Regions from separate parts of the Arthrobacter sp. P4_H3 genome, predicted to be linked through region 2. Evidence: predicted binding sites of a transcription regulator. Region 2 holds the regulator's gene; the other holds the start of a gene.

Region 1 (14,475 bases), on a different contig from region 2:
GCCCGGTTCGAGGTAGGTCCGCCCGAAGAACTGGTCGTACACGGCACGGAAGTTCGCGTCCGACGTCAGCGCGAGCCGGACGTCGAACTCGTTGGCCAGGTACGGGTTGGCCCAGGACATCAGTGCGAAGGCAACGGTGATCGCGGCGCAAACACCCACCACCCAGCGGTGTGCGGACAGCCAGGCCACGATGGTCCGCCGGTAGTAGCCGCCCACTAGGCCCAGCACAAACAGGACCTGCCACACCAGCAGCGGGAAGGAATCCTCGAACTGCGACGGCAGGAGCCTGAAGCGGAACACTGTGCCGGCAATGTACAGCGCGGTAGTGGCCGCGAGTACCCAGAGCACCCTGCCGCGGGCCAGGGCGAGCAGGATCAGCGGGCTGACCAGGAGCATGATGACATAGAGGCCCATCACATTGAACTGCCACGGGCCGAACTGCAGGAGCAGCACAGCCGGAATGACGGCCGCGGACACCGGGAACTGCAGCAGGCCCTGCATGCCTGTGTAGAGGTCGTAGGTCCGGCCCGCGCCCGACCTGCCTGCGCCTCCGGTGCCCTGGTCCGTGAAGGTGGTCAATGCCTCCGAGTTGAGCGCCGGGATGAGGCTGATGACGAACACCAGGACCACAACGGCGAGCGCCGTAATGTACAGCTTGCCGGCCCGCCGGCCGGTCTTTTGCGCCACTTCACCAATGCGGTCCTGGGCTTTGGGCCCGTAAACCATTCCCAGCACCAGCCCGGACAGCAGCACGAACAGCTCGGCGCCGGACACAAAGCCGATGGCTTCCTGGGTGAACAGCTGAAAAAGCGACGTCATGCCCACGTGATTCACCACCACGAACAGGATGGCCAGCCCGCGCATCAGGTCCACCCGGGAATCGCGCGAGGACCTGTCCGAGTACGCCCACCGCCTGGCTGAGCTCAGGCGCACCGGCACCAGCCACAGCAGGATCGCTCCGAGCAGCAGCGCCGCTGCCGCGATCCCCGCCGGCATGGCGGCAAGAGTGTTGCCGGTGGACCCGCCCAGATCACCTACCGTCCTGGTGACCGGCCCGGAAACGAGCGTGGATTCCCTGACGGCCTCGCCGGCAGCTGCGGCCACGGCGGCGTTCCGGGTGAGTCGCCAGTCAATGATGGTGTTGCCGGCGTCGCCAACGTCCGTTTTCTCGTCCCAGACGACGGCGGCAATCCGCTCCAGTTTGCCCGGTGCTGCCTCGCCCAGCACCTGTTTCCACCAGCCGGACTTGATGTCGGTTTCCGAAGGGCCGCCCGCCGACGGGCTGTAGTACGCGGCCGTCTGGAGCAGTAGCGGCTTGTCCCGCCGGACGGCGTAGGACTCGTAGAAGTTGGCGTCGCCGTCGCCGTCGGAAGCTGCACCGCCGTCCCCGCCAGGGGCCGCGCCCCTGGCGGTCCCGGTCAGCAACGAGTCCAGTTCCCCGTCAGCGGGCAGCGTGTTGACGGCGGCTTTCCCGCCGGTGTCATCGTGCTGTGTGGTCAGCCCCGCCCAGTCAACAACGTCGTCGCCCGGGTAGTACGGGGCATAGGGAGCGTCCAGGCCGTTCCAGGCGCCGTCGGAATTCGTGTCCAGCGCGGCAAACCCGGGAGAGCCGGAAGCCGGGGCATTGCGGTTCCTGGTGAACGGATAATCCCGCGCCTGGAACGGCTGCCACACCATCAGCGCGTTGGTTTTCGAATCGAACGCCTGGGCCATGGCGCGGTAGGCCGGCACGTAGGCCCCAGGCTGCTGGCCCCAGGACACCCAGCTTGAGTTCATGTCCGGGGCGAAGCGGATCAGCAGCTTTCCGGGGAAGCCCTCGGCCAGTTCCTCGAGCTGCGCCGCGAAGTCAGCGGCGCCGCCCGCGGTGACCTCGGCCAGCGGAACCGTTGGATTGACCGTGATCAGGGCGTGGGCACCCGAGGCGGCACTCTGGGACAGAAATTCGCGCAGGTAGCCCTTTTCCGCGCCCTTGATGGGAAAGGAGACATCGTGGCCCAGAACCGCCGGGGTGGCCTGCAGCCGCCCGGCGAAACCGGCGGCATCGTCCTCGCCCCATTCCAGGACGCCGCCCAGGAGCGGCCTTCCCGGCGAGGCGCCGAGGTCCTCACCACTGTTAACGGTCGACGCCGGGATCCCGGCCCGCGATGTCACTGCGGCCTGCGCGGCTCCGGTAGGCACGAAAAGCAGAAGCGTGAGCAGCAGCAGGGTTGCCCTGAGTGCGGCCCTAGGCAAATTCATCCTGGCCGCCTTCGGGGAAGAGGGCCGAAACAGTTGTTCCGCCTCCGAGGGTTTCCGTGATCGAGAGTTCTCCGCCGTGTGAATTCACGATCTGTTCGGCGGAGATTCCGGCCGGAACATCGGAGAACACGCACAGGGAGCCCAGCGCGAAACCCGATCCGGTCTGCAGCGGCGCGGAGGCGTAGAAGCGGACGCGCGCGATTTCGCCGGTCACAAAGGGGTTGTCCGCGAATCTCGGATCGGCTGCGGCATCCGGCACCACCGTGGTGAGGCCCTGCTGGAAAACCTTGGCGCACATCGAGTCCTCCCGGGCGCACAGTCCGGGCCGCAGTCCCGCTGCCGCCAGCTGGACCTGTTGATCGGGGGTGATGATGTTGACCACGCTGAAGGGCATACCGCAGAGCTTGGCGGCAAGGTCCACCAGGAAATTCAGGGCCCGCGCGGCGCTGGCGCTGGGAGTGTCCCCGGCGGCGTCAGGGACCTCTGCGGCGGCTACCGAATCCGGACCCTCAGGAAGCAGCCCGTACTCCGCGAGCACTGAACGACGTTTCAGGTCGGCATCAGGAAAACTGCGCGCGTAGGCATGAGCCATTGAAGTCCTTCCCCAGTTCAGGACAGCCGGCCGAGGCGCCGAGGTCCCCCCGCAGGAGTCTAGCGGAGCCGGTGGCTTCCATCCGGGGTGCGGTAATCTCTTGACACCGGCACCGAAGCTCCGGTTGACTATTACGCATGCTGAAATAACAGTTCCATGATGTGGAATGCAGCGCAGCTGTTGCGGCCGGTATGGAGCCACAGCGCACAACTGCAGCGGGGGCACTCCCTTTTCCGCATAGCCGACGCCATGGATGCCAGCATTTGCACGAGGGATGAACAAGCATGCAGCTTGCCGTATTCAACGGGGCGGACCGCGCGGAAGTCACCGCGGCACTCCGCCCCTGCATTGATGTCCAGCGCTGGGTGGACCAGATCGCCGACGCGCGCCCGTTCGCCAGCAGCCAGGCCCTGCTGGACTTCGCCCGCGACGCCGCCGCCCCCTTCACTCCGGACGAGGTGGAGTCCGCAATGGCGCACCACCCGCGGATCGGGGAACGGCCCACGGCCTCAACCACGGAGGCATCCATGTCCCGTTCGGAGCAGGCCGGGGTGGATCCGGCGGACGCGGACGTGACCACGGCACTGGCCGAGGGAAACCGCGCCTACGAGGAGAAGTTCGGCCGGGTCTTCCTGATTCGCGCCGCAGGACGCACGGCCCCGGAAATCCTGGCCGCGCTCCACGAACGCCTTACGCACAGCCCTGACCAAGAAGACGCCATAGTGGCCCAGCAGCTGCGCGAAATCGCCCTGCTCCGGCTCGAAGGAGTGATCAGCGAATGACCGTTTCACAGGTGACCACCCACATCCTGGACACCGGCGCCGGGCGCCCGGCCGCCGGCGTCGCCGTCGGGCTTTACGCGCGCGACGGCGACGGCTGGAACCTCGTTGCTTCCGGCACCACCGATGCCGACGGCAGGGCCAAGGACCTCGGCCCGGAGCTCCTCCCCGCCGGGACGTACCGGCTGAACTTCGCGACGGGGGCCTATTACGAGGGACTGGGCACGGCCACTTTCTTCCCGGAGGTGGACCTGGTGTTCTCCGTGTCCGACGCCGGCGAGCACTACCACGTGCCGCTCCTCCTGAGCCCGTTCGCCTACTCGACGTACCGCGGCAGCTAACCCAAGCAAATCCCCGGGCAGTAGGCTAGAAGGCATGGCTTCTGAAGACACCCCCGCCGAGCGGCGCGAAATCACCGTCCGCCGGGCACCCAAATACGTGCCGTTCCTCATACTGGGCGGCCTCGTGGGAATCATCGTGGCGGCGGTCATTGCGTTTGCCCTGCCCGGGGACCCGAGTTACGAACCGAGCTCCGTCTTCGGCTTCTTCCTGGTTCTTTTCGGCGCCGGCGGCGTGATTCTGGGCGCAATTGTCGCGCTCCTGCTGGACCGGCTCAGCGTCCGTCGCGCCGAACACGCCGTCGTCGAAGCCGTCCCGGAGACCGGGCCCGGCAGCGATCCGGCCGACGGCGCCGGCAACGGCACCACGGCCGGCAGTCAGTCATAAACGGGCGCCCGGAAAAGTCCTACCCCATCACGTGAGATAATCGACCAGTGGCACGCGGCGATGGAAAACTTTCTCATGATCTTCTCCCTGGCGAAAAAGGCCCTCAGGACGCTTGTGGCGTCTTTGGGGTCTGGGCACCAGGTGAGGAGGTAGCAAAACTCACCTATTACGGGCTGTATGCACTGCAGCACCGCGGTCAGGAGTCGGCTGGCATAGCAACCAGCGACGGCAAGCGGATCAACGTCTATAAGGACATGGGCCTCGTATCCCAGGTCTTCGACGAGACCACGCTGAACACCCTGACCGGGCACCTGGCCGTCGGCCACTGCCGCTATTCCACTACCGGCGCCAGCCACTGGGCCAACGCCCAGCCCACGCTTGGCGCAACGGCCACGGGTACCGTGGCTCTGGCCCACAACGGCAACCTCACCAACACCGCCGAGCTCAACGCCATGATCATTGAGCGCAACGGCGGCCAGCTCAGCGGCGAGATGAAGCAGGGCAACACCTCGGACACCGCCCTGGTCACGGCACTGCTGGAGGGCGAAGAGGGCAAGTCCCTCGAACAGACCGCCATTGAGCTGCTGCCCAAGATCAAGGGCGGCTTCTGCTTCGTCTTTATGGACGAAGGCACCCTCTACGCCGCGCGCGACACCTACGGCATCCGCCCGCTGGTCCTCGGCCGGCTGGAACGCGGCTGGGTGGTTGCCTCCGAGCAGTCGGCCCTGGCCACCGTTGGTGCGAGCTTCATCCGTGAAATCGAACCCGGCGAGTTCATCGCCATCGACGAAGACGGCGTGCGGTCCCAGCGCTTTGCGGAGCCGACGCCGGCGGGTTGCGTTTTCGAATACGTCTACCTTGCCCGCCCGGACGCCGCCATCGCGGGACGCTCCGTGTACGAATCCCGCGTGGAGATGGGCCGCCAGCTGGCCCGCGAAAACATCCAGGAAGCGGACATCGTCATCCCGGTCCCCGAGTCCGGCACCCCCGCGGCCGTGGGCTACGCCGAGGAATCCGGCATCCCCTTCGCGCACGGCTTCGTCAAGAACTCCTACGTGGGCCGCACGTTCATCCAGCCGTCGCAGACGCTGCGCCAGCTGGGCATCCGGCTCAAGCTGAACGCCCTCGAGTCCGTCATCCGCGGCAAGCGCGTTGTGGTGGTGGATGACTCGATCGTCCGCGGCAACACCCAGCGCGCCATCGTCCGGATGCTCCGCGAGGCCGGCGCCGCCTCCGTGCATGTGAAGATCTCCTCCCCGCCCGTTCAGTGGCCCTGCTTCTACGGCATCGACTTCGCCTCCCGCGCGGAGCTGATCGCCAACGGCGCCACCATCGAGGAAATCTCCCAGGCCATCGGCGCCGACTCGCTCGCCTACATTTCCGAGGACGGCATGATCGACGCCACGCGGCAGCCGCGCGAACGTCTGTGCACTGCCTGTTTCACCGGCCAGTACCCCATCGAGCTTCCCGGCGCGGACAAGCTCGGCAAGAACCTGCTGGAGCGCACGGACCTCGGCGGCCTGCCCGCTGCAGGATCCGCCGCCGCAGGATCCGCCGCCGCTCCGGCTGGTGCAGCCGTTGCTGTTGACGCGGACGAGGACCCGGCGGGCAAGCCGGGCGCCACGGGCTGCGATCCGGGACCGGACGCCGAGTTCGAGAACCTGCTGACCGACGCTGACCGTCTGACCTCTGACAAGAAAGAGTCCGTATGACTTCCGCATCACCCACCGCCGGCAACTCCTCAGAGACAGCCCGCGGCATCACGTACGCCTCTGCCGGCGTAGACGTCGAAGCGGGAGACCGCGCCGTTGAACTGATGAAGGACGCCGTCAAGGCCACCCACAATTCCTCGGTGATCGGTGGCGTGGGCGGCTTCGCCGGCCTCTACGACGTCTCGAAGCTCCTCACCTACAAGCGCCCCCTGCTGGCTACATCCACGGACGGCGTGGGCACCAAGGTGGCCATCGCCCAGGCCATGGACATCCATGACACCATCGGGTTCGACCTTGTGGGCATGGTGGTGGACGACATCGTGGTGGTTGGTGCCGAGCCGCTCTACATGACCGACTACATCGCCTGCGGCAAGGTTGTTCCCGAGCGAATCGCGGACATCGTCCGCGGCATTGCAGCAGCCTGCTCCGTGGCCGGTACCGCCCTGGTGGGCGGCGAAACCGCCGAGCACCCGGGCCTGCTGGGCGAGCACGAATACGACGTCGCCGGTGCCGCCACCGGTGTGGTCGAGGCCGACGCGCTGCTGGGCCCGGACCGTGTCCGTGCCGGCGACGTGGTGATCGGCATGGCCTCCTCCGGCCTGCACTCCAACGGCTACTCCCTGGTCCGCCGCGTCATCAACCACGCCGGCTGGGCCCTGGACCGCCAGGTCTCCGAACTCGGACGCACGCTGGGCGAGGAACTGCTCGAGCCCACCCGCGTCTACGCGGCCGACTGCCTGGACCTGGCCCGTACCTTCCCGGTGAACGGCTCCGCAGCCGGCAAGGCCGTCCACGGCTTCAGCCACGTCACCGGCGGGGGCCTCGCAGCCAACCTGGCCCGGGTCCTCCCGCAGGGCCTCATCGCCACGGTGGACCGTGCCACGTGGGAACTGCCCGCCATCTTCAAGCTGGTCTCGGAACTGGGCAACGTCCCGCTGGCCGACCTTGAGCGCACGCTGAACCTCGGCGTGGGCATGGTGGCAATCGTCTCCCCCGAAGCCGCCGACGCCGCCGTGAACCGCCTCAACGACCGCGGCCTGCCGTCCTGGATCATGGGCACGGTGGAACAGAACTCGGACGCAATCGTCAAGACCGGCCCGGACTACGTCCAGGGCGCCAAGGGTGTTGACGGCGGCGCAGTCCGACTGGTGAACGCCTACGCCTAAGGGTTCCTAAACCTCATCGAGTGCTCCGCAACCGCCGTTTAGCAGGTCCATAACGGCAGTTGCGGAGCACTCGACGTGTTTAAACCTCCAGCACGCTGAACACGCCGCCCTGCGGATCCTGCAGGGTGGCCACACTTCCGGCTTCCTGGTCGTCGCTGCTGTCGGCTTCCGGTTCGACCAGGACGACGGCGCCCGCAGCCACCGCTGCCGCCACGGCGTCCGCGACGCTGGAGACGCCAAAGTACACCTGCCAGCCCGTCTGCAGCGCCGGCTCCTCAGGCTCCGCGTCGTCCCCGTCACCGGCGGGGTACTCCGGCTCCGCACCCCAGAACTCCGCTTCGTCCCCGTCGGCGTCATCCTTAGGCAGCGGTGCGATCCCCGCTACTTCCGCGCCGTCCACCATCAGCGTGGTGTACGTTCCGCCGTCGTCCTGCGGGTATTCGGTGACCTCATGCCCGAACAGCTGCTGGAAGAAGGCGACGGCGGCCTGGGGCTCTGGTGTCAGCAACTCCGCCCAGGCAAGGGCGCCGGGCTCGTTGTACCTCGCGGATCCGGTGTGCGTTCCCGGCTGCCACACGCCGGTGGTGCCGCCGCCGGGCGGGGCCAGGAACACCATCACGCCCGTGTCCTCCACCTCTTCCGGGCCGAACTCCACGGAGCCGCCCGCGTGCGGGGTCTCCTCCACGATGGCCCCGGCATCAGCGGCAGCAAAGTAGATGTTCCATTTCGCGGCTGTTCCGGAGGCTTCCTGATGGGGGTTCCGGGGTGCAATGACGGTGACCAGGTCGTCGTCCAGGAACGCCTTCGCGTAGCTCCGCCCGTCCGGCGTGGGCAGGTCCTCGTAGCGCCAGCCGAAAACCGCGGCGTAGAACGCCTTGGCGGCCTCCACATCCTTGGTCTGCAGGTCAGTCCAGCAGATCTCGCCGGCGTTGAAGGTGGTGCGCCCGGTCATCGTGTGCCTGCACTTTCGGCAGCCATGATGCTGAAGGCGGCTCCGTTGGGGTCCGTCAGCACGGCCAGCCTCCCCACACCCGGGACGTCGAACCCGGGCACATGGACCTGCCCGCCGAGTTCGGCCGCCCGGGCGGCGGCCAGGTCCACGTCCTCGACTTTGAAGTAGGTCATCCAGAAAGACGGCATCCCTCCCATGGGCTGTTTCAACGCGCCGGCCACGGGCTTTCCGTCCACCATGAAGTTGGTGTATTCGCCGAGCTCGCCGGCGGGTGCGGTTTCCGTGGTGCATCCGGTCACAGCCTCATAGAACCGGACGGCCTGCGGGACGTCGCTTGTCTGCAGCTCGCTCCAGACCGGGGCGCCGGGTTCGTCCACCAGCCCGGACCCGATGTGGGACCCGGCCTGCCAGAAGCCCACCTGGGCGCCGGTGGGATCCGCCGCGAAGAACATCCTCCCGCCGCCGTTTTCCACATCATCCACGGGATACAGCAGGGTTCCGCCTGCCTCGGCGACCTTCGCGGCCGCTTCGTCGGCATTGTCCACGGCAAGGTAGCTGGCCCAGTAGGACGGCAACCCGGCGGACGCCATGTCCGGCATCTGCTGCATCATCCCGGCGACGTAGCGGCCCTGCAGCCGGGCCATGTAGTACGTCATGTCCGCGCCTGCGGGCATTGCATCCAGCTCCCAGCCGAACAGCTGCGAGTAGAACTCCTTGGCCGCCTCGATGTCGCTCGCAGAGAGGTCCGCCCAACACGGCGTGCCCTGCTTGTAGCCCTCAACTTCTGGCATGGAAATCAATCCCCTTCGACCGCCGGTGGACCCGTCAATGGAACAGCCCACGATCAACCTAGTACGGGGCTCCGGCACTGACAACACGGCTGACAACATCGCCCCCGCCACATCGCTCGGAGCAGGATGTTCCGGTCGGAACCGACCCTGACAACGGGCGGGTAACAGCAGAAAGGCCCGTCAGGGCACACCGGAAGCCGGCATGCCCTGACGGGCCTGATAACTGAAGTCAGCACACGGGGTGCCGGAAAAGAAGAGCCGAAGTGTCGTACGGGACACTGTGGTGAAAAGTACGACGACGGCACGCCGCTGACTGCCTTACGGCAGGTTCAGCGGGCGACAACTAGCCGATTCGACGGGTGTCTACCTCGTCGTCGTCTTCTTCCAAATCATCCGCGTACTTGTCCACATAAGCCGAATAATCCGGCTCAACCGGCTCACTCGAGAAACGGCTCGGTGCACGACCCTCTGAGCTCTTGAGCTCACGCTGAAGAGCAGAGTAGTCAGTGTTCGGGGAATAGTACTTAATATCCCGAGCCTGCTTGGTAGCTTTTGCCTTTTGACGGCCGCGCCCCATGGCGTGACCCCCTTTTGTACTCGGACCGGAGGTGGTCACCATTGGCGTTAGTGAGGCCCCGGAATGTTTGGTCAATTTGTCGTACACCTAGATTACATGCTTTCAGCGGTAACTGCGCCCCGACCCGTTGCCTCCGGAGCAGAGTTGCCACGTTTGCGCTGGTCCCGGCCATATCGGCCTCCCTATTTTCTTCGGTAGAGTCGTTTGAGCGACTCCAAGCCAGCGGCCGCATCTGCGACATTTCCTCCGGGGAAAAGCAGGGAAAAGCCAGGAAAGGACGCCGGGAAGGGTGAATCCTCACGTGAATGACGAGAACACAACAGGCAACAGCACAGGGAACCCGAAGACACCCCCGGGAACCGGACTGCCGCCAGTCGTGCCGCCTCCCCCTGCCCGGCCGCCGACCAGCAGCCTTCCCATCCAGCCGCCGGCCGGCACGGACGATCCCGCACTGCCTGGCGACACGCCGTCTGATGAGACGTCCGATCCGTCCGACGACACTCTCTCCAACGAAACTCCGTCGGCTGTGTCAAAGGAGACCCTGCTGAAGGCCGGCATCGTGGTGGCGGGCCTGATTTTGCTGGGCCTGCTTATCTGGTGGGTTGCCACCCTGCTCGGGAGCGGCAACCAGCAGGCAACAACCCAGCCCCCGGCCACGGAGTCGGCGTCCCCCTCCGCGCAGGCAACCCGGGGCGAGCTCCCCCTGGATGGGGTGGGGGCCCTGGACTACCAGCTGGGCGACTGCTTCGAGAATTTCGATCCCGAAGCCACCGAATCCCGGGTAGTGCCCTGCACCACGGGCCACTCCGCCCAGCTGGTCGCCGTGCACCGCTACCCGGAGTCGGACTCGTACCCTGGCGTTGCCGCACTTCGGGAAAAGGGCCGCGAGATCTGCCAGGGCGCAGGGCTGACCGACGCCGTGGCCAACTACGTCCTCATGCAACGCAACGCCTACCCCAGCGACACCAGCTGGGAACAGGGCGACCGGCGGGTGGACTGCTATGTCACGGCGGACAAGGGCAACATCATCATGGAATCCCTCATCCCCTAGCTCTTCCGCCGCACGGACAACCCGCTGCCGGCAAGGGCACCGCCGTCGGGCCCTTCCCGGCCTTCCAGGCTGGCAATGGTGAGTTCGTCGACGTCGGCGGCGGTGTCGACCAGGACGGTGTCCCCGTCGGCGATGTCACCGGCGAGGATGGCCTTGGCCAGCCGGTCGCCAATTTCGCGCTGCACCAGCCTGCGCAGCGGCCGTGCCCCGTAGGCAGGATCAAAGCCCGTCATGGCCAGCCACGCCCGGGCGCCTTCGGTGACTTCCAGGCTGAGCCGGCGGTCGTGCAGCCGCTGGCCGAGTTCTGCCACCTGGAGCTCCACGATCCGGGCCAGCTCTTCGACGTCCAGGGCATCGAACAGCACCACTTCGTCCAGCCGGTTCAAGAATTCAGGCTTGAACGAAGCATGCACCGTGGCCATGACGGCACTGCGTTTGGCGTTGGCATCCAAGGTCTGGTCCACCAGGAACTGGCTGCCAAGGTTCGAGGTCAGGACCAGGATCACATTGCGAAAATCCACGGTGCGGCCCTGGCCGTCGGTGAGGCGACCGTCGTCGAGCACTTGCAGGAGGATGTCGAAAACCTCGGGGTGAGCCTTCTCCACTTCGTCCAAAAGCACCACGGAGTACGGACGACGCCGGACGGCTTCGGTTAGCTGGCCGCCTTCCTCGTACCCCACGTAGCCCGGAGGCGCTCCGACCAGCCGCGCGACGGAATGCTTTTCCCCGTACTCGGACATGTCAATCCGCACCATGGCGCGTTCGTCATCGAACAGGAACTCCGCAAGTGCCTTCGCAAGCTCGGTCTTGCCCACACCGGTGGGTCCCAGGAACAGGAACGATCCGGTTGGCCGGTGCGGATCGCTGATGCCCGCGCGGGCACGGCGGACCGCGTCGGACACCGCCGCGACGGCCTTCTTCTGGCCGATCAGCCGCTTGCCGAGCTCCTCTTCCATGTGCAGCAGCTTCTGGCTTTCGCCCTGCAGCATGCGCCCGGCCGGAATTCCGGTCCAGGCCGAAATCACCTCAGCAATGTCACCCGCCGTGACTTCGTCGGCCACCATGAGTTCCTGCTTGGCGCCACCGCCGGCCACCCGGGCGGACTCGGCCTCGGCGGCAGCGGACAGCTCGCGTTCCAGCGCGGGAAGTTCTCCGTAAAGGATGCGGGAGGCTGCAGCGAGGTCCCCCTCGCGCTGGTACTTCTCTGCGGCCGAGCGCAGCTCGTCGATCCGGGCCTTGAGGTCACCGACGTGGTTGAGGCCGGCCTTCTCAGCCTCCCAGCGGGCGTTGAGTGCCGACAGTGCTTCCTTCTTGTCCGCCATGTCCGCCCGCAGCGCGGCCAGGCGCTCCACGGACGCTGCGTCCTTCTCATTGGCGAGGGCCAGCTCTTCCATGGTCAGCCGGTCCACCTGGCGCCGCAGCTGGTCAATTTCCTCCGGCGCGGAATCAATCTCCATGCGCAGGCGGGAGGCAGCCTCGTCCACGAGGTCGATCGCCTTGTCAGGCAGCTGCCGGCCGGAGATGTAGCGGTTGGAGAGCGTCGCGGCAGCGACGAGGGCGGAGTCCGCGATGGAGACCTTGTGATGGGCCTCGTAGCGCTCCTTGAGGCCGCGGAGGATGCCGATGGTGTCGTCCACGCTCGGCTCGCCCACGAACACCTGCTGGAAGCGGCGCTCCAAGGCAGGGTCCTTCTCGATGTTCTCGCGGTATTCGTCCAGGGTGGTGGCGCCGATCAGGCGCAGTTCACCACGGGCCAGCATGGGCTTGAGCATGTTGCCGGCGTCCATGGAGCTGTCCCCGGAGGCGCCCGCCCCCACCACGGTGTGAAGCTCATCTATGAAGGTGACAATCTGCCCCTCGGAACTCTTGATTTCCTCCAGGACGGCCTTCAGCCGCTCCTCAAACTCGCCGCGGTACTTTGCCCCGGCCACCATCGAGGCCAGGTCCAGGGCAATGAGGGTCTTGCCGCGCAGGCTTTCCGGCACGTCATTCGCGACGATCCGCTGGGCCAGACCCTCAACGACAGCGGTCTTGCCGACACCCGGCTCGCCGATAATCACCGGGTTGTTTTTGGTGCGGCGGCTCAGCACCTGGATGATGCGGCGGATCTCGGCGTCGCGGCCAATGACCGGATCCAGCTTGCCGGACCGCGCAATGGCAGTAAGGTCCGTGCCGAATTTCTCCAATGCCTGGAAGGTGTTCTCCGGGTCGGCGTTGGTGACCTTACGGTCCCCGCGCACACCCGGCAGGGCGGCGAGCAGCGCTTCGTGGGAAGCGCCGGCGTCGCGCATCAGCTTGCCGACGGCGTCGCTGCTGGCGGAGAGACCCAGCAGAAGATGCTCGGTGGAAACGAAAGTGTCCCCCAGTTTATCCGCCTCGTTTTGGGCATTCTTGATGGCCTGCAGGGCCGCCCGGGAAAGCTGGGCCTGCTGCACCGACGTGCCTGACGAGGCCGGAAGGGCCTTGATGGCCGTGCTGGCCTGGACGCTGACAGCGTCCGGGTCCGCGCCGGTGGCGCGGAGGAGCGCGACGGCGACACCCTCCCGCTGGTCCATGAGCGCCTTGAGGAGATGGGCCGGCTCAACCTGCGGATTTCCCGCCGTGGAGGCGTTCATGGCGGCAGCGGAAAGAGCCTCCTGGCTCTTGGTGGTGAACTTGGCGTCCAAAGAGAGCTCCTTTCGGGGGTAGATCAACTCTTAAAGTTGAGTGTACAACGCTCAACTTTGCGGACTGGGTCTTTTAGTCCATGTTTGCCGACGGCGAAATGGCTGTCTAGGGGCGATCGGCCCGTAGTCGGGATGCTGGGATTCCAGGGGGTCCGGACATGCAGGAGGGCGGTTCCCCCAAGGAACCGCCCTCCGGCTGGTGCGGCAGCCTGCACATCGCTGATGCACGGCCCCACACAGAGACTTCTTTGGTGGACCACCGCCCGTCGCAGGGGCGGGCGGGATCCGTTGAAAACACTACAATGCTTTCTTGCGCTTGTCACGATAGTGACAAAACTTGTCATGCAGGGGTGGGTATTCTGGGAGCCATGGACCAGACCACTGAAGCCGCGCACCCCACCACCCAGCACATTTTCATCGACAAGGAGAGCCCGTCGGTCTGGCGGGCACTTAACGGACTCGGCCTCAAGGCACGGGAAGCGGCTGACGAGGCCGGCATCAGCAGGGCCCTCACCGAGCTCCTCAACGTCCGCATCTCGCAGATCAACGGCTGCGCCTATTGCCTGAACATGCACGTTGCCGATGCCCTCAAGAAGGGGGAAACCACGCAGCGGCTCGCCGTCCTGGCAGCCTGGCGGGACACCGCCCTTTTCACCGAGAAGGAACGCGCCGCCCTGGCGCTTGCGGAGTCCATCACCACCCTGCCGGATGCCCACACGCGGGACCGCGAGGACGGTTATGCCCGGCAGCACCTGAATGCGGCAGAGTATTCGGCGGTGAGCTGGCTGGTGATCACCATGAACGCGTTCAACCGCGTGTCCATCACCAGCCAGCACCCCGTGCGTCGGGAAGCCAGGGATGAATCCGAGGCGCGCTAGGAAGCCGGCCGCGCGGCCCTGACGAGTTCCGCGCAGCGCTCCCCGATCATCATGGTGGTGATGTTCGGGTTCACTGTGGTCAGCTCGGGCATGACGGAAGCATCCGCCACGCGCAGCCCGGTCACGCCTTTCACCCGCAGCTCCGGATCCAGCGGGGACATCGCATCGTCCGCAGCGCCCATCCGGACAGTTCCGGCGGGGTGGTAGACCGTGTTGTGGGTCTTGCGGATGTAGTCCGTGATTTCCGCATCGCTCTGGACGGCCTCGCCCGGGTAGAGTTCCTTGCCCGCCCACTCGGCCATGGCCGGCTGCGCCACGATCTCCCGGGCCTTGCGGATGCCCGCCAC
Region 2 (14,475 bases):
GCTGCTGGTCCCCGCACTCTCCTGCGACCTGGGCCGGCGGATCTGGTGGCCCGGCAAGCTCAGCCGGCCGGAGCCCGATGCGCGGGTACAGCGGGACGCCGGTACCCCGGAATCCGAACCGGAGACCGCCGGCCGCCGCTAGCCGGGGTCCGCCGTCCGGAGCCTCAAGCCTGCCCCCGCCACCAGGCCACCGTGGCGGCGGCGGCCTCCGGAAGGGGAGTCGGATGCAGGCCCAGGCTGGCTTCGCTCACCCGCGAGTCCATCACGAACGGCCGCTCGAACTGGTAGAGCATCTCGGCAACCTCCCGCATTCCGGGGGCGAACACCCCGATTATCCGCAGCAGCCAGCCGGGTATGGCGCCAACCTTCGCGGAAGCCACGCCGCCGGCTTCGGCGAAGGCGGTGGCGAGCTCGCGCTGGGTGAGGGCCGGGCCTGTGGGGGCATGCCACACCCGGTTCCACAGCCCCGGCGTCTGCGCCGCCCGGATCATGGCTGCGGCAAGGTCCGGCACGTAGGTGAAGGAGTGGGGCTGGTCTGCGCTGCCGATCACCAGCAGCCGCTTTCCGGCCAGCACCGCCGGCACGATGCGTTCGCCGGCGTGGGAGGTCCGCACCTGCGGACCGAAGAAGTCGCCCGCCACGACGCTCACGGTGTTCGTAGGGGAGGCTGCACGTGCCTTCAGCAGTTCGGTGCGCACACCGCGCTTGCCGCCCTGCGCCTCCCGGGGGCTGTCTTCAGCCATGACGGCGTCCGGCTGGCTGTAGGAGTACAGGCTCTCAGGAAATACGACGACGGCGCCCGCCTTGCCTGCCGCCGCCAGTACGGCCTCCTCGGCTTGCGGGAGCTCCTTTCGCCACGCTTCCGCTGCGTAGGCGGAGCCGTGGATGCAGTGGAACACGGCCGCCGCCCCGTCAAAAGCCTCGCCAAGCAGCGCGGGGCTGGAAACGTCCACGGACATCCTGTCGATGAGGGGGTGCTCAGGACCGCTGCCGGAACGGGTCAGGATCCGCACCCGTTTGCCTTGACCGGCAAGTTGCTCCGCGACGGTCCAGCCAACGGGACCGGCGCCGGTGACCACATACAGTTCGGGCATTGGCTTCTCTTTCCTATGGAATGTCATTCTGCTCTTCAGCAGCCAGTCTGCGGTTGATCCGCCATCCTGCGCTCTATCGAGAGAGCAGTGCTCTCGAAACAAGGATGTCCCTTGAGGGCGGGCATGTCAAGAGCAGTGCTCTCAATTGTTGACAGTGCTCTGATTCGTGGAATGCTGGACTCATGCCAGTCCCTGATTCCTCCGCACCCGGCCCCCGCTCAGCCGGCGCGGCCGCCGGTGAAGCCAGTGCTCCGGCGCCCCGCACGCCGCGGGAGCGCGCCAGGGCGCAGACCGTCGCCGATATCGTCCGGCTGGGCCGGGAGCACCTGGCCGTCCACGGGGCCGGAGCGCTGTCGCTTCGGGCCGTGGCGCGGGACCTTGGCGTCGTCTCTTCCGCGGTGTACCGGTACGTGGAAAACCGGGACGAACTGCTGACCCTTCTGCTGATCGACGCCTACGGCGAGCTCGGCGACGAGGTGGATGCCGCCGTCGGCCGCGTGGCGGACGCGGACTTCATGGGGCGCTTCCAGGCGCTGGGCCGCGCCGTCCGCGGCTGGGCCATCCGCGAGCCCGCCCGCTACGCCCTGCTTTTCGGCAGCCCGGTACCGGGATACCGGGCCCCTGCCGAGCGCACTACCGGGCCGGGGACCCGGGTGATCTCTAGCCTGATGGCCATCTTCGACGCCGCCTGGCGGGCAGGCGCGTTGGGCGCCGAGGCGGCGCCCGCGGGCGGGATTCCTGCGGTTCCCGGCCCCCTGGCGCCCGACCTGCACGCCATCCGGGAGGAGCTCGGCCTGGCCTTGCCCGATGATCTGCTGGCGCGCGGCGCACTGGCGTGGACGTCACTCTTCGGAGCCGTCAGCTTCGAAGTCTTCGGGCAGTACGGGGCGGACACCTTCTCGGCCCCTGACGCGCTTTTCGAACATCATCTCCGGGTGCTGGGCGGGCTGGCCGGGCTGGGCTAGGGGCCAATGTGGCCGCCGGGGCCAGCGGTTTCGTAGCAATTGTGAACGCTAACAAAAAAGTCTTGTCTGCCCTTCTACAACGATGTAAAGTGTGGTGCAGCCCACGGTCGCGCAGGCCGGCTTCCGGTCATCCGAAGGCGGCTACAAGTTTTGTCCGGCTACGTCCAAAGGAGTGACGGTGAAGCACCAGGATTCCGGCAGTACCCATTTGAACCGCAGGCAATTGCTGCTGAGCGGAGGTGCCCTGTTCGGCGGGCTCGCCCTCGCCGGTGGCCTGAGCGGGTGCGGCGGTGCAGCCCAGGCCGCCGCGGACGACATCCGCTTCTGGCACCTGCTCTCCGGCGGAGACGGCATCAAAATGATGGCCATGATCGACAAAGCCAACGCGGACCACGCTGACTTCAGGATCAAGCCCACTGTGCTCGCCTGGGGCGCGCCGTACTACACCAAACTGGCCATGGCCTCTGCGGGCGGGCGGCCGCCCGAGGTGGCCATCATGCATGCGGCCAGGGTGCCCGGCTATGCTCCCGGCGGACTGCTGGATGCCTGGGACCTGGACCTGCTCGCGGAGTTCGGGGTGCGGCCGGAGGACTTCGGCCCGAGAATCTGGGAGAAGAGCCAGTTCAACGGCAAGGTGTTTTCGCTGGCCCTGGACTCGCACCCGTTTGTGATGCTCTACAACACGGAGGTGGCGGGCAAGGCCGGCGTGCTGGGGGACGACGGGAAGCTGGCCAAGATTTCCTCGCCGTCACAGTTCCTCGAAGTAAGCCGTGAACTGCAGCGCGTCACCGGCAAGCACGGACTCTCCTACGGATACCTGGGCGACGGCGCGCAGATGTGGCGTCTGTTCTATACCCTCTACCGGCAGCACGGCGCGGACTTCGTCCTGGATCCCGGCAAACCCGCCCAGGTGGAGCGGGATGTGGCCATCGACTGCCTGGAGTACATCAAGTCCCTGCTGGATAACACCATTTCCACAAGAAGCGGCGACGGCGGCACCGCCATCGCGGAATTCGCCAGTCAGGGGTCGGGGCTGCTTTTCACCGGCGTTTGGGAACTGCCCACCATGAAGACGGCGGGTGTTCCGCTCGGAGCCAGCACCATCCCCACCCTGTTCGGAACGCCGGCTGCCTTCGCCGACTCGCACTCGTTCGTGCTGCCGCACCAGGCGAAGCTTGACGAATCCAAGCGCCGCGGTGTGTACCAGTTCGTTGCGTCGATGCTCCAGGGCTCCCTGAGCTGGGCGGAGGCCGGCCACATTCCGGCCTACCAGCCGGTGGTGAAGTCCAAGGAGTACGCGGCACTGGATCCGCAGGCGGATTATGCGAACGCGGCGGACATCATCAACTACGATCCCGAGGCCTGGTTCACGGGTTCCGGATCCGACTTCCAGAGCTATTTCGCCGAGAACGTCCAGAACGTGTTCCTCGGACGGGACAAGGCCACCGACGGCTGGGACGCCTTCATGAAGCGCATCAACGCGGTCCTCGCCATGCCTAACCCGGTGTGAGCACCTAACCCGGCAGCACTGCCGGAGCACGCATCGCCGAATCCCGATTGAGCACCGCCCCGTTCGTGACAAAGGAGTCCTCATGAGCACCGCCCCAACAACAGCGCCCGCCGGGAAATCAACCCGCAGCCGGCGCGACGATATCCCAGCGCCCACCATCCCAGCGCCCGCGGCGAAATCATCCCGCTCCAGGCGCGACAACATCCACGGCTGGGCCTTCTCTGCCCCGTTCCTGGCCTTCTTCCTGACGTTCCTGGTCTGGCCCATGATTTCCGGGGCCGTCATGAGCCTCACCGGAAAGTCGCTCACCGGCGCCAACAGCGGGTTCATCGGCCTGGCCAACTACACCGAGGCGTTCGCCGACCAGGACATGTGGCGGTCGCTGGGGAACACCCTGTACTTCACGCTAATCAGCACCGTGCCCCTGGTAGTCATCGCCCTGGCCCTGGCAGCACTGGTCAACATGGGCCTTCCCGCGCAGTGGCTGTGGCGGCTCTCCTTCTTCTCGCCCTTCCTGCTCGCCTCCACCGTGGTCTCGCTCTTCTTTGCCTGGATGTACAACCCGGAGCTTGGGCTGTTCAACGATTTGCTTGCCAACCTGGGCATTCCGCCGGTGGCCTGGCTGAACGATCCCGCCGTGGCGATGTGGGCCATCGTGATTGCGACGGTCTGGTGGACCGTGGGCTTCAACTTCCTGCTGTACCTGGCCGCGCTGCAGAACATCCCGCAGCAGCACTATGAAGCGGCCTCGCTCGACGGCGCCGGCGGCTGGCGGCAGTTCTTCTCCATCAGCCTTCCCCAACTGGGCCCCACCACGGTGATGATCGTTATCCTGCAGATCCTCGCGTCCCTGAAGGTCTTTGACCAGATCTACCAGATGACCGAAGGCGGACCGGGCGGAGCGACCCGCTCCATCGTGCAGTACATCTTCGAGGCCGGATTCACGGGCTACCGGCTGGGCTACTCCGCAGCCATTTCCTACATCTTCTTCGGCCTGATCCTGCTCATCGCACTGGCCCAGGTCTTCACCGCACGGAAAAGGAGCGCCTAGCCATGGCCACCACCACACTTTCCAAGCCTGCACTCCGGCCCAAGGGCTCCGCCGAAACCGTGCCAAACCGCCGGCCGAAGACGCCGCTGGCCCGCATCCTGGCCACCGCCGTCGTCTCCGTCCTCGCCGTGGCGTGGCTCGTGCCCTTTGCCTGGGCCACCGCCACCGCACTGAAGACCGAAACGGATGCCGCGACCACCCCCATCAGCTGGATCCCGGCGTCGGGCTTCACCTTCGATGCCTTTGCCAAAGTGCTGCAAAGCGGCAACATCCCCACCTGGACGCTCAACTCACTGTTCACTTCCGCGGCGATCACCGCCATCACGCTGGTGATCTCCGCGTCCGTGGCCTACGCCATTTCGCGGATCGACTTCCGCGGCAAGAAGATGCTGATGGGCGTGATCGTGGCCTCCATCATCATTCCTCCGCCGGTCCTCATCATTCCGCTGTTCCAGCAGATGCAGTCGCTGAACCTGATCGACACTTACTGGGCGTTGATCCTGCCGCAGGTGATCCACTCGCCCATGGTGTTCGTGCTCAAGAAATTCTTCGACCAGATTCCGCGTGAACTCGAGGAGGCAGCCCTGATGGACGGCGCGGGCCGGCTGCGGATCTTCACCACGATTGTGCTCCCGCTGTCCCGCCCGATCCTTGCCGCCGTGGCCATCTTTGTGTTCATCGGGGCGTGGAACAACTTCCTGTGGCCGTTCATTGCCACGAACGAGAGTTCCCTGCTCACTTTGCCTGTGGGGCTGCAGACCATCAAGAGCGCCTACGGCATCCAGTACGCCCAGAACATGGCCTCCGCCCTGCTGGCCGCACTGCCCCTGATCGTGGTGTTCCTGTTCTTCCAGCGGCAGATCATCAGGGGCGTGGCCACCACCGGCCTCGCCGGCACCTAGGCCATCGCCGGACCTCAACACCCTGCGCCATCCACACCAAGCCAAACACCAGGACAGGAGCAAAATGTCCCGCGCACGAATCACCATTGACCGCGACTTCACCGTAGGTGAAGTTCCCCGCCGGATCTTCGGATCCTTTGTTGAGCACATGGGCCGCTGCGTCTACACCGGCATCTACGAGCCGGGCCATCCCCGGGCGGACGACCGCGGTTTCCGCCGTGACGTTATGGACCTCGTCAAGGAACTCGGCGCCACTGTCGTCAGGTACCCCGGCGGAAACTTCGTCTCCGGCTACAACTGGGAGGACGGCATCGGACCGGTCGCGGACCGGCCCCGCCGGCTGGACGGCGCCTGGCACACGCTGGAAACCAACGCGTTCGGGCTGCACGAATTCGTGGACTGGTCCCGCGAAGCCGGGGTGGAGGTCATGGAAGCCGTCAACCTCGGCACCCGCGGCGTCGATGCCGCCCGCGAACTGGTGGAATACGCCAACATCCCGTCCGGCACCCGGCTGTCCGACCTGCGCCGCAAGAACGGCCATGAGGACCCCTTCAACATCAAGCTGTGGTGCCTGGGCAACGAGATGGACGGGCCGTGGCAGATCGGGCACAAAACGGCCGAGGAGTACGGCCGGCTGGCCCAGGAAGCCGCGAAGGCCATGCGGTTCGTGGATCCCGACATCGAACTCGTGGCCTGCGGCAGCTCGAACTCGGGCATGCCCACCTTCGGCGCGTGGGAGCAGACCGTCCTGACCCACACCTACGATCAGGTGGACTACGTCTCGCTGCACGCTTACTACCAGGAGCACGACGGCGACGCCGGCAGTTTCCTGGCCAGTGCCGTGGACATGGACTACTTCATCGAATCCGTGATCGCCACAGCGGACGCCGTCCGGGCCAAGGGCAAGCACAAGAAGCACATCAACCTGTCCTTCGACGAATGGAACGTCTGGTACACCCGTCCCGGTGACGCCGACAGCCCGGCGGAAGTGGGCAGGCACGGCTGGCGCGAGCACCCCCGCGTCATCGAGGACCAGTACAACGTGACGGACGCCGTCGTCGTCGGGACCTTCCTCAACTCCCTGCTCCGGCACGGAGACCGCGTCAAGATCGCCAACCAGGCGCAGCTGGTCAACGTGATCGCCCCCATCCTGAGTGAGGAAGGCGGGCCTGCGTGGAAGCAGACCATCTTCCACCCGTTCGCCCGCATGGCCGAGCTGGCCCACGGCCAGATCCTCCGGCTGGCGGTCGATTCGGACAAGTACAGCAACACCAAATTCGGCGACGCCGACCTCGTGGACGTCAGCGCCACCTGGAACGAGGAGACGGGGCGCATCGCGCTGTTCCTCGCCAACCGCGGGCTGGAAGAGGCGGCGGACATCGAAGTGGTGCTTCGCGGCTTCGACGCCCGGCAGGTGGTCCGGGCCGAAGTGCTCCGGATTCCTGACGGCGCCGACCGTTTCATCACCAACACGCAGGAAAACCCCGGCGCCGTCGGTCTCACTCCGCTGGAGGGGGTCAAGGCCGCCGGCGGCGAAGTCCGTGCAAGCCTGCCCGCCCTTTCGTGGGCTGCCATCGAACTGGAGGTCGTGCGCAACTGAGGTGAAGTGCTGACACAGTGACGGGCGACGGCGGGCGGCACGTTTTCGTGGCCGCCCGCCGTCGTGCGCGGGGCCGGGGACGGGGCCCGTTCGGCCCTGTCGGACGGCCGGCCGGATGGGTAGACTGCCACTGCGCCCGTCCGGGCGTCCGATGCTTCCAGGAGGGATCCGTCAGTGTCAGAGAACAGTGAATTCGAAGCACCAAAGCAGCCCGCCACCGAACCCGCGCCGGCAGGCGAAGCGGACAGCGGTCAGTATGTCGACGGTGACTACGGCAAAGCGGGAATTGCTCGCGAGGACGAAATGACCGCCGTCGAAGGCGAGTATCCCGAAGGCGATTATGGAACCGCCGGGGATGTCGAGGAACCGGCCGGCGCCGTCGAAGGCGAGTACGAGGCCGGCGACTACGGCAAGGCCGGCACGGCGGGGGAGAACCTCGTCACCGTTGAGGAAGCCGAGTATCCGGACGGAGACTACGGAGCCGCCGGCACGGCAGGCGCTGCCGGGAGCGCCGAGGGCATTGAGAGTGTGCCTGAGGAGCACCGGCTGGTCGAGGACGAAGTGCCCGTGGAAGACGAGGCCGACAAAGAAGACGAGGATCAGCCGCGCGATCCCGCCTGAAAAAGCCCGCCTAGGACGCTGCCCGGGGGCCGTTCACGCACAGCGAAACCCGGCCGCGGCCGCCGTCGTAATGCCTGTAAACCGGGGGAAACCCGGGTCCTTCGCCGCAATCCCCCGCCGCCGCAATCCAAAGTTGAGTCGAACTGGCTCAACTTTGGATTGACTTAAATCCGGCCATGAGTAAAGTTGAGTGTAGATCGCTCAATCAGTGGGCGTGCCTGAATTTCGACCAGCCCGGACACCGGGCCCGGGATCGTTTCCAAGGAAAGAAGGAAGCAACACATGTCACGTGCAGTAGGTATCGACCTCGGAACCACTAACTCCGTCGTCTCCGTTCTCGAAGGTGGCGAGCCCACCGTTATTGCCAACGCCGAGGGCGGCCGCACCACGCCGTCCGTCGTTGCGTTCTCCAAGTCCGGCGAAGTCCTGGTCGGCGAGATCGCCAAGCGCCAGGCCGTCAACAACATCGACCGCACCATCGCCTCCGTCAAGCGCCACATGGGCACTGACTGGTCCGTGGCGATCGATGACAAGAAGTACACCGCGCAGGAAATCTCCGCCCGCATCCTGATGAAGCTGAAGAACGACGCCGAGTCCTACCTGGGCGAAAAAGTCACCGACGCCGTGGTTACGGTTCCGGCCTACTTCAACGATGCCCAGCGCCAGGCCACCAAGGAAGCCGGAGAAATCGCCGGCCTGAACGTCCTGCGCATTGTCAACGAGCCCACCGCGGCCGCCCTGGCCTACGGCCTGGACAAGGGCAAGGAAGACGAACTCATCCTCGTCTTCGACCTCGGCGGCGGAACCTTCGACGTCTCCCTCCTCGAGGTGGGCAAGGACGAAGACAACTTCTCCACCATCCAGGTCCGCTCCACCGCCGGTGACAACCACCTCGGCGGCGACGACTGGGACCAGCGCGTCGTTGACTACCTGCTGAACCAGCTCAAGGTCAAGGGCATCGACCTGTCCAAGGACAAGATCGCCCTGCAGCGCCTGCGCGAGGCCTCCGAACAGGCCAAGAAGGAACTTTCTTCCTCCACCAGCACCAACGTCTCCCTCCAGTACCTCTCCGTCACCCCCGACGGCCCGGTCCACCTGGACGAGCAGCTGACCCGCGCCAAGTTCCAGGACCTCACCAAGGACCTGCTGGACCGCACCAAGAAGCCGTTCCAGGACGTCATCAAGGAAGCCGGCATCAAGCTCTCCGAGATCGACCACATCGTCCTGGTGGGCGGTTCCACCCGTATGCCCGCCGTGTACGAACTGGTCAAGGAACTGGCCGGCGGCAAGGAGCCCAACAAGGGCGTCAACCCGGACGAGGTCGTCGCCGTCGGCGCCGCGCTGCAGGCAGGTGTCCTGAAGGGCGAGCGCAAGGACGTGCTGCTGATCGACGTCACCCCGCTGTCCCTCGGCATTGAAACCAAGGGCGGTGTCATGACGCACCTGATCGAGCGCAACACGGCCATCCCCACCAAGCGGTCCGAGACGTTCACCACGGCTGACGACAACCAGCCGTCCGTGGCCATCCAGGTCTTCCAGGGCGAGCGCGAGTTCACCCGCGACAACAAGCCGCTGGGCACGTTCGAGCTGACCGGCATTGCTCCGGCTCCGCGCGGCGTCCCGCAGGTCGAGGTCACCTTCGACATCGACGCCAACGGCATCGTGCACGTCTCCGCGAAGGACAAGGGCACCGGCAAGGAACAGTCCATGACCATCACCGGCGGCACCGCCCTCTCCAAGGAAGACATTGACCGCATGGTCAAGGACGCCGAGGAGCACGCAGCCGAGGACAAGGCCCGCCGCGAGGCAACGGACACCCGCAACACGGCCGAGCAGCTCGCCTACTCCGTGGACAAGCTCATCGTCGACAACGCCGACAAGCTGCCCGAAGAGGTCAAGACCGAGGTCCAGGCCGACGTCGACGCCCTCAAGAAGGCCCTCGAAGGCACCGACGATGCCGCGGTGAAGACCGCGTTTGAGAAGCTGCAGGCTTCCCAGACCAAGCTCGGCGAAGCCATCTACGCGCAGGCCGGTTCGCCGGACGGTGCCACGGGTGCAGCAGGCGCTGAGGGTGCTCCCGCCGGCGGCGACAAGACGGGTTCTGCTTCCAGCGAGGAAGACATCGTCGACGCCGAGATCGTTGACGAAGAAGAGAAGAAGTAATCATGCCGCATCACGGTAACGAGGAAGAGCACAGCTCTTCCAAAGACCATGGCCGCGACAACCGGGAGAACGAGCGCCAGGAGAACGAGCCGCAGAAGCCGGTCATCCACGACAACCGCAAGGTTGATCCGAAGACCGGCCAGGCCCGCCACCCTGACCAGGAGCGCGCTGCCGCAGGGGACTCCGGTTCCGGGGACGCACTGTCCCAGGCCGAGGACATCCTCAACAGCGTTGAGGTTCCGGCCGAGGAATCGGTGGCGCAGGGCGTAGGCGCAGAGGAGGCGGAGGAACTCAGGAACGATCTCCGCCGCCTGCAGGCCGAGTACGTCAACTACCGCAAGCGCGTGGAACGCGACCGTGCCGTGGCAGGGGAGATGGCCGTCATCGGCGTCCTGAACTCGCTGCTTCCGGTACTGGACGACGTCGACGCCGCCCGCCAGCACGGCGACCTTGCCGACGGCCCGTTCGCCGCGATCGCCGCCAAGCTGGAGAACGCGCTGAAGACCTACGGCCTGGTGCGCATCGATGAGACCGGAGTGGAGTTCGATCCCACGATCCACGAGGCCCTCATCCAGCAGCCCGGCGAGGACGTCGAAATCGACACCGTCAGCCAGGTCCTGCGCTCCGGCTACAAGTCCGGCGAGCGGGTCCTCCGGGCAGCACGACCAAGCCACCACGCGAAGGGGCGGGGGCCCATCACCTGCGCAGCGCATTTTGTAAGAACTTGAAAGGAAACGCCATTGGCTAGCCAGGACTGGGTCGACAAGGATTTCTATAAGATCCTTGGAGTCGCCAAGGACGCTTCCGACGCCGATATCAAGAAGGCCTACCGGAAGCTTGCGCGCCAGCACCACCCGGACACGAACGCGGGTGACGTGGCTTCGGAGAAGAAGTTCAAAGACATCTCCGAGGCCTATTCCGTGCTCTCGGATCCCGATGAGCGGCAGCAGTATGACGCGATCCGTGCCATGGGCGGCGGCGCGCGGTTCGCTCCCGGCGGCGGGGGCGGAGCGCCTGGCGGTGCCGGCTTCGAAGACCTCTTCGGCGGCCTGTTCACCGGTGGCAGCGGCCGTCACTCCGGTGGCTACAGCACCTCTGGCGGCATTCCGCCGGAGTTTGCCGACCTCTTCGGCGGACAGTTCGGCGGGCCCGGCTCCGGGGCCGGGTTCCAGCGCGCACCGCAGAAGGGCGCCGACCGCACGGCGACCACCACCATTTCATTCGCGGGTTCCATCCGCGGCACCACCATCGGCCTGCGCGAACCTGAGGGCGACGTCATCGACGTCCGTGTCCCGGCAGGCATCAAGGACGGCCAGAAGGTCCGCGTCCGCGGCAAGGGCCAGTACGGTCCCGCCGGCAACGGTGACCTCATGGTCACCGTGAATGTCAAGGGCCACGACTTCTACACCCGTGACGGCGACAATCTCCGCATCCACGTTCCGGTCTCCTTCCCCGAAGCGGCCCTGGGCGCTGACATCGAGGTGCCCACGATCGACGGCGAGAAGGTCAAGGTCCGCGTTCCCGCAGGAACCCCGTCCGGACGCACGCTGCGTGTCAAGGGCCGCGGAGTCAAGCACGCCAAGGCCACCGGCGACCTGCTGGTGACCATCGACGTCGTGGTTCCGCAGAAGCTGACCAAGGAAGCGGAGGAGGCCGTGAAGGCCTTCGCCGCAGCCACCGCCGGTCAGGACGTCCGCGCCGGCCTGGCAGCCAAGGCACGCCTCTAGGGTTTCGGGGGACAGGGCAGGGATTAGGGAGAGGGCGGGCATGGACATTAACTTCGATCAGCCGATCTTCGTCATCTCGGTGGCGGCTGAGCTGGCAGACATGCACCCGCAGACGCTGCGGCAGTATGACCGCCTGGGCATCGTTTCGCCCAGCCGCGCGCCCGGAAAATCCCGGCGGTACTCCCAGCGTGACGTCAACATGCTCCGCGAGGTGCAGCGGCTCTCGCACGAGGGCGTGTCGCTGGAAGGAATCAAGCGGATCCTGCAGCTGGAGAACCAGGTGGCTGCGCTGCAGCGACGCGTGGGCGAACTGACCGAGGAACTGGGCCGCCGCCGCACGCCGCTGGACTCGCGCATTTTCGCTGCCGGGACCGCGGGCGACGTGGTCAGCCTGGCGCGCGGCCAGCGTCCCCGCGCCCGCTCCCAGGCCGTTGTGGTGTGGCGCCCGCGCCCCACCGACTGACCCGCAGACGGGCACGGCGGCTTTGCCTTGACAGGCGAAGCGTACCGGAACAGAGTGGATGGTCACGCCCGCTCGCTGCCAGTCTTCATTGCCCCGGAAGGAACGCCCTCATGGCCTTTGTCTCTGTCGGAAAAGAAAACAGCACCACCGTTGAGCTGTACTACGAGGACCACGGACAGGGACAGCCGGTGGTCCTCATCCACGGTTACCCCCTCGACGGAGCCTCCTGGGAACGGCAAACCGCTGTGCTGCTGGAGGCCGGCTACCGGGTGATCACCTACGACCGCCGCGGGTTCGGTAAATCCAGCAAGCCCACCGAGGGCTACGACTACGACACCTTTGCCGCGGACCTCAATTCCCTGCTCGCCGAGCTCGATCTGGGTGACGCCGTGCTGGTGGGCTTCTCGATGGGAACCGGCGAAGTGGCGCGCTACCTCAGCACCTACGGATCGGCCCGCGTGTCCAAAGCCGTGTTCCTTGGCTCCCTGGAGCCCTTCCTGCTGAAGACGGCGGACAACCCCGACGGCGTTCCCCAGGAAGTCTTCGACGGCCTGCTCAGCGCCGTGAAGGAAGACCGCTACGCCTTCTTCACGGAGTTCTTCAAGAACTTCTTCAACACCGACGACACCCTGGGCAGCCGCCTCAGCGAAGAAGCGCTGCGGGCCAGTTGGGTCACCGCGAGCAACTCCTCCGCGCACGCCTCCGTGGCTGCGCAGCCCACCTGGCTGACGGACTTCCGCGAGGACATCCCGAAGATCGACGTTCCCGCGCTGATCGTCCACGGAACGGCGGACAACATCCTGCCCATCGACGTCACCGGCCGCCGCTTCAAGGAAGCGCTGCCCGCCGCGGACTACGTGGAGATCGAGGGCGCCCCGCACGGGATGCTGTGGACCCACGCGCCGGAAGTCAACGAGGCACTCCTGGCGTTCCTCAAAAAGTAGGAGCTCCCCGGCCTTCCCGAGGCTGCGCTAACGGAGCGGCACGCTAGCTGGTTGCGGCGTGGACCCTGAGTTGCATCAGGGCGAGGTCGATCAGCGGCGTGCGGGCCCCGAGGAGCCGTGCCCGCCGGGTGAAGTCGCCCAGCAGGTGTTCCGTCTCGCCGGGGAGGCCGGCAACGATGTCGCGGTAGAGGGACGATGTGAAGCTGGATCCCGGCTGCGTGAGTATGCTCACGGACTGCTCCGTTTCGTGGTCCGGCACCGGATGGCCGGCCGCGGCCGCGACGGCACCAGCTTCGGCCAGGACGGAGTGCACGAACTCCTTGCCGCCGGGCACTGCGACGATGGCGCCCACCGGTCCCCGCATCAGGCAGGTCACGGTGCCGGCAGAGACGATGAAGACCCATTTGTGCCACATGGATGCCAGGGCATCCGCCGTGGCCGAGGCCTTGAACCCGGGCACCGTGAAGAGCTCCACCGCCTGCAGGACGCGGTCACTCGGCGGGCCGTGCTGTTCCCCGACGGTGAGTGTCGCCAGCGGATTCATCTGCAGGATGTCGCCGTCGTCGGTGACGGTGGTGACCACCTTGACGATCCCGCCGAGGACCCGTTCGGCGCCGAATGCGGCCTCCAGCGTGTCCATGTGGGCCAGGCCGTTGAGGAACGGAATGATCACTGTCTCCGGCCCGACTGCCGGTGCCATGTCGGCCAGCGCCTGGGGGAGGGCTGATGCCTTCACGGTAACCAGCACCAGATCGTAGGGGCTGTTGAGGTCCGCCGCGGTGACAAGCGCAGGTTCGATGATGTCCTCTTGTCCCAGTCCGGTGATGCGCAGACCGCGCCGGCGCAGGGTGGCGGCCCGACCCCCGCGGACCAGGAAGGTCACGTCCCGGCCGGCCTGCGCCAGGCGCGCGCCGAAATATCCGCCGGTGGCGCCGGCACCGACAACCAGGATCCTTTGGGCATGCGGCTGGCTTTTCATAGTGCTCCTCAGTGATGCGGGCGCCACCGGACTGAGTACCCGGGAGGGCTTCCCGGCGCCGGGACAGGCAGAATAGAGTACACGCTACTCGTGACGGACCGCAGCGGCAGCCGCTTGAATGGAGCACAGCTGGGTCTCACAGCTTGTTTCTGGTCTCTCTGGGGGTTTTCCTTATGCGTGTTCTCTGCAATCCCGAGGTGTCACTTCCGTGCCCTGCGGCAACTCCATGCCCTGCACAAATTGGCGGCGTCCGATGAGCGCGGGAATGGAATCCGTTGCCATGTTCGCGGGCTCGATGTCCGGGCAGGTCCTGCTGTCCCTAGGCCAGACTATGGTGGTGGTGTGCCTCTGTTTCGATATGGTGCGTGCCCTGTCCGTGCCCAGGTCGCACCGGCGCTACGTGGCCAGCACCATTTTCCGCACACTGGCCGTGCCGTCCGTCCTGGTCATGGGCAT

What was found. The regulator HspR, encoded in region 2, represses chaperone genes until heat shock. The targets are predictions, from matches to a motif close to AAGTTGAGTCNNNNNGACTCAACTT.
Region 1: clpB (ATP-dependent chaperone ClpB) is a predicted target of HspR. The motif match lies at 13,284-13,308, and genes of this name have one in related genera.

Annotation. Positions count from the first base shown of each region.
Region 1 is NZ_JBFUKK010000013.1:11,519-25,993, reverse strand. Features, by position in the region: gene opgC (OpgC domain-containing protein) at 1-2,238, opposite strand, end outside; gene AC1DRE_RS16955 (GAF domain-containing protein) at 2,225-2,830, opposite strand; gene uraD (2-oxo-4-hydroxy-4-carboxy-5-ureidoimidazoline decarboxylase) at 3,115-3,612, shown strand; gene uraH (hydroxyisourate hydrolase) at 3,609-3,950, shown strand; gene AC1DRE_RS16940 (hypothetical protein) at 3,985-4,335, shown strand; gene purF (amidophosphoribosyltransferase) at 4,383-6,047, shown strand; gene purM (phosphoribosylformylglycinamidine cyclo-ligase) at 6,044-7,213, shown strand; gene AC1DRE_RS16925 (VOC family protein) at 7,293-8,165, opposite strand; gene AC1DRE_RS16920 (VOC family protein) at 8,162-8,956, opposite strand; gene AC1DRE_RS16915 (DUF3073 domain-containing protein) at 9,300-9,533, opposite strand; gene AC1DRE_RS16910 (septum formation family protein) at 9,835-10,584, shown strand; gene clpB (ATP-dependent chaperone ClpB) at 10,581-13,250, opposite strand; gene AC1DRE_RS16900 (carboxymuconolactone decarboxylase family protein) at 13,619-14,128, shown strand; gene AC1DRE_RS16895 (GMC family oxidoreductase) at 14,125-14,475, opposite strand, start outside.
Region 2 is NZ_JBFUKK010000005.1:372,619-387,093, reverse strand. Features, by position in the region: gene AC1DRE_RS09935 (MMPL family transporter) at 1-142, shown strand, start outside; gene AC1DRE_RS09930 (NAD-dependent epimerase/dehydratase family protein) at 165-1,094, opposite strand; gene AC1DRE_RS09925 (TetR/AcrR family transcriptional regulator) at 1,277-2,059, shown strand; gene AC1DRE_RS09920 (extracellular solute-binding protein) at 2,238-3,569, shown strand; gene AC1DRE_RS09915 (carbohydrate ABC transporter permease) at 3,652-4,620, shown strand; gene AC1DRE_RS09910 (carbohydrate ABC transporter permease) at 4,623-5,522, shown strand; gene arfA (arabinosylfuranosidase ArfA) at 5,587-7,122, shown strand; gene AC1DRE_RS09900 (hypothetical protein) at 7,297-7,743, shown strand; gene dnaK (molecular chaperone DnaK) at 8,026-9,906, shown strand; gene AC1DRE_RS09890 (nucleotide exchange factor GrpE) at 9,909-10,634, shown strand; gene AC1DRE_RS09885 (DnaJ C-terminal domain-containing protein) at 10,647-11,633, shown strand; gene AC1DRE_RS09880 (heat shock protein transcriptional repressor HspR) at 11,674-12,096, shown strand; gene AC1DRE_RS09875 (alpha/beta fold hydrolase) at 12,207-13,040, shown strand; gene AC1DRE_RS09870 (ketopantoate reductase family protein) at 13,084-14,019, opposite strand; gene AC1DRE_RS09865 (hypothetical protein) at 14,285-14,475, shown strand, end outside.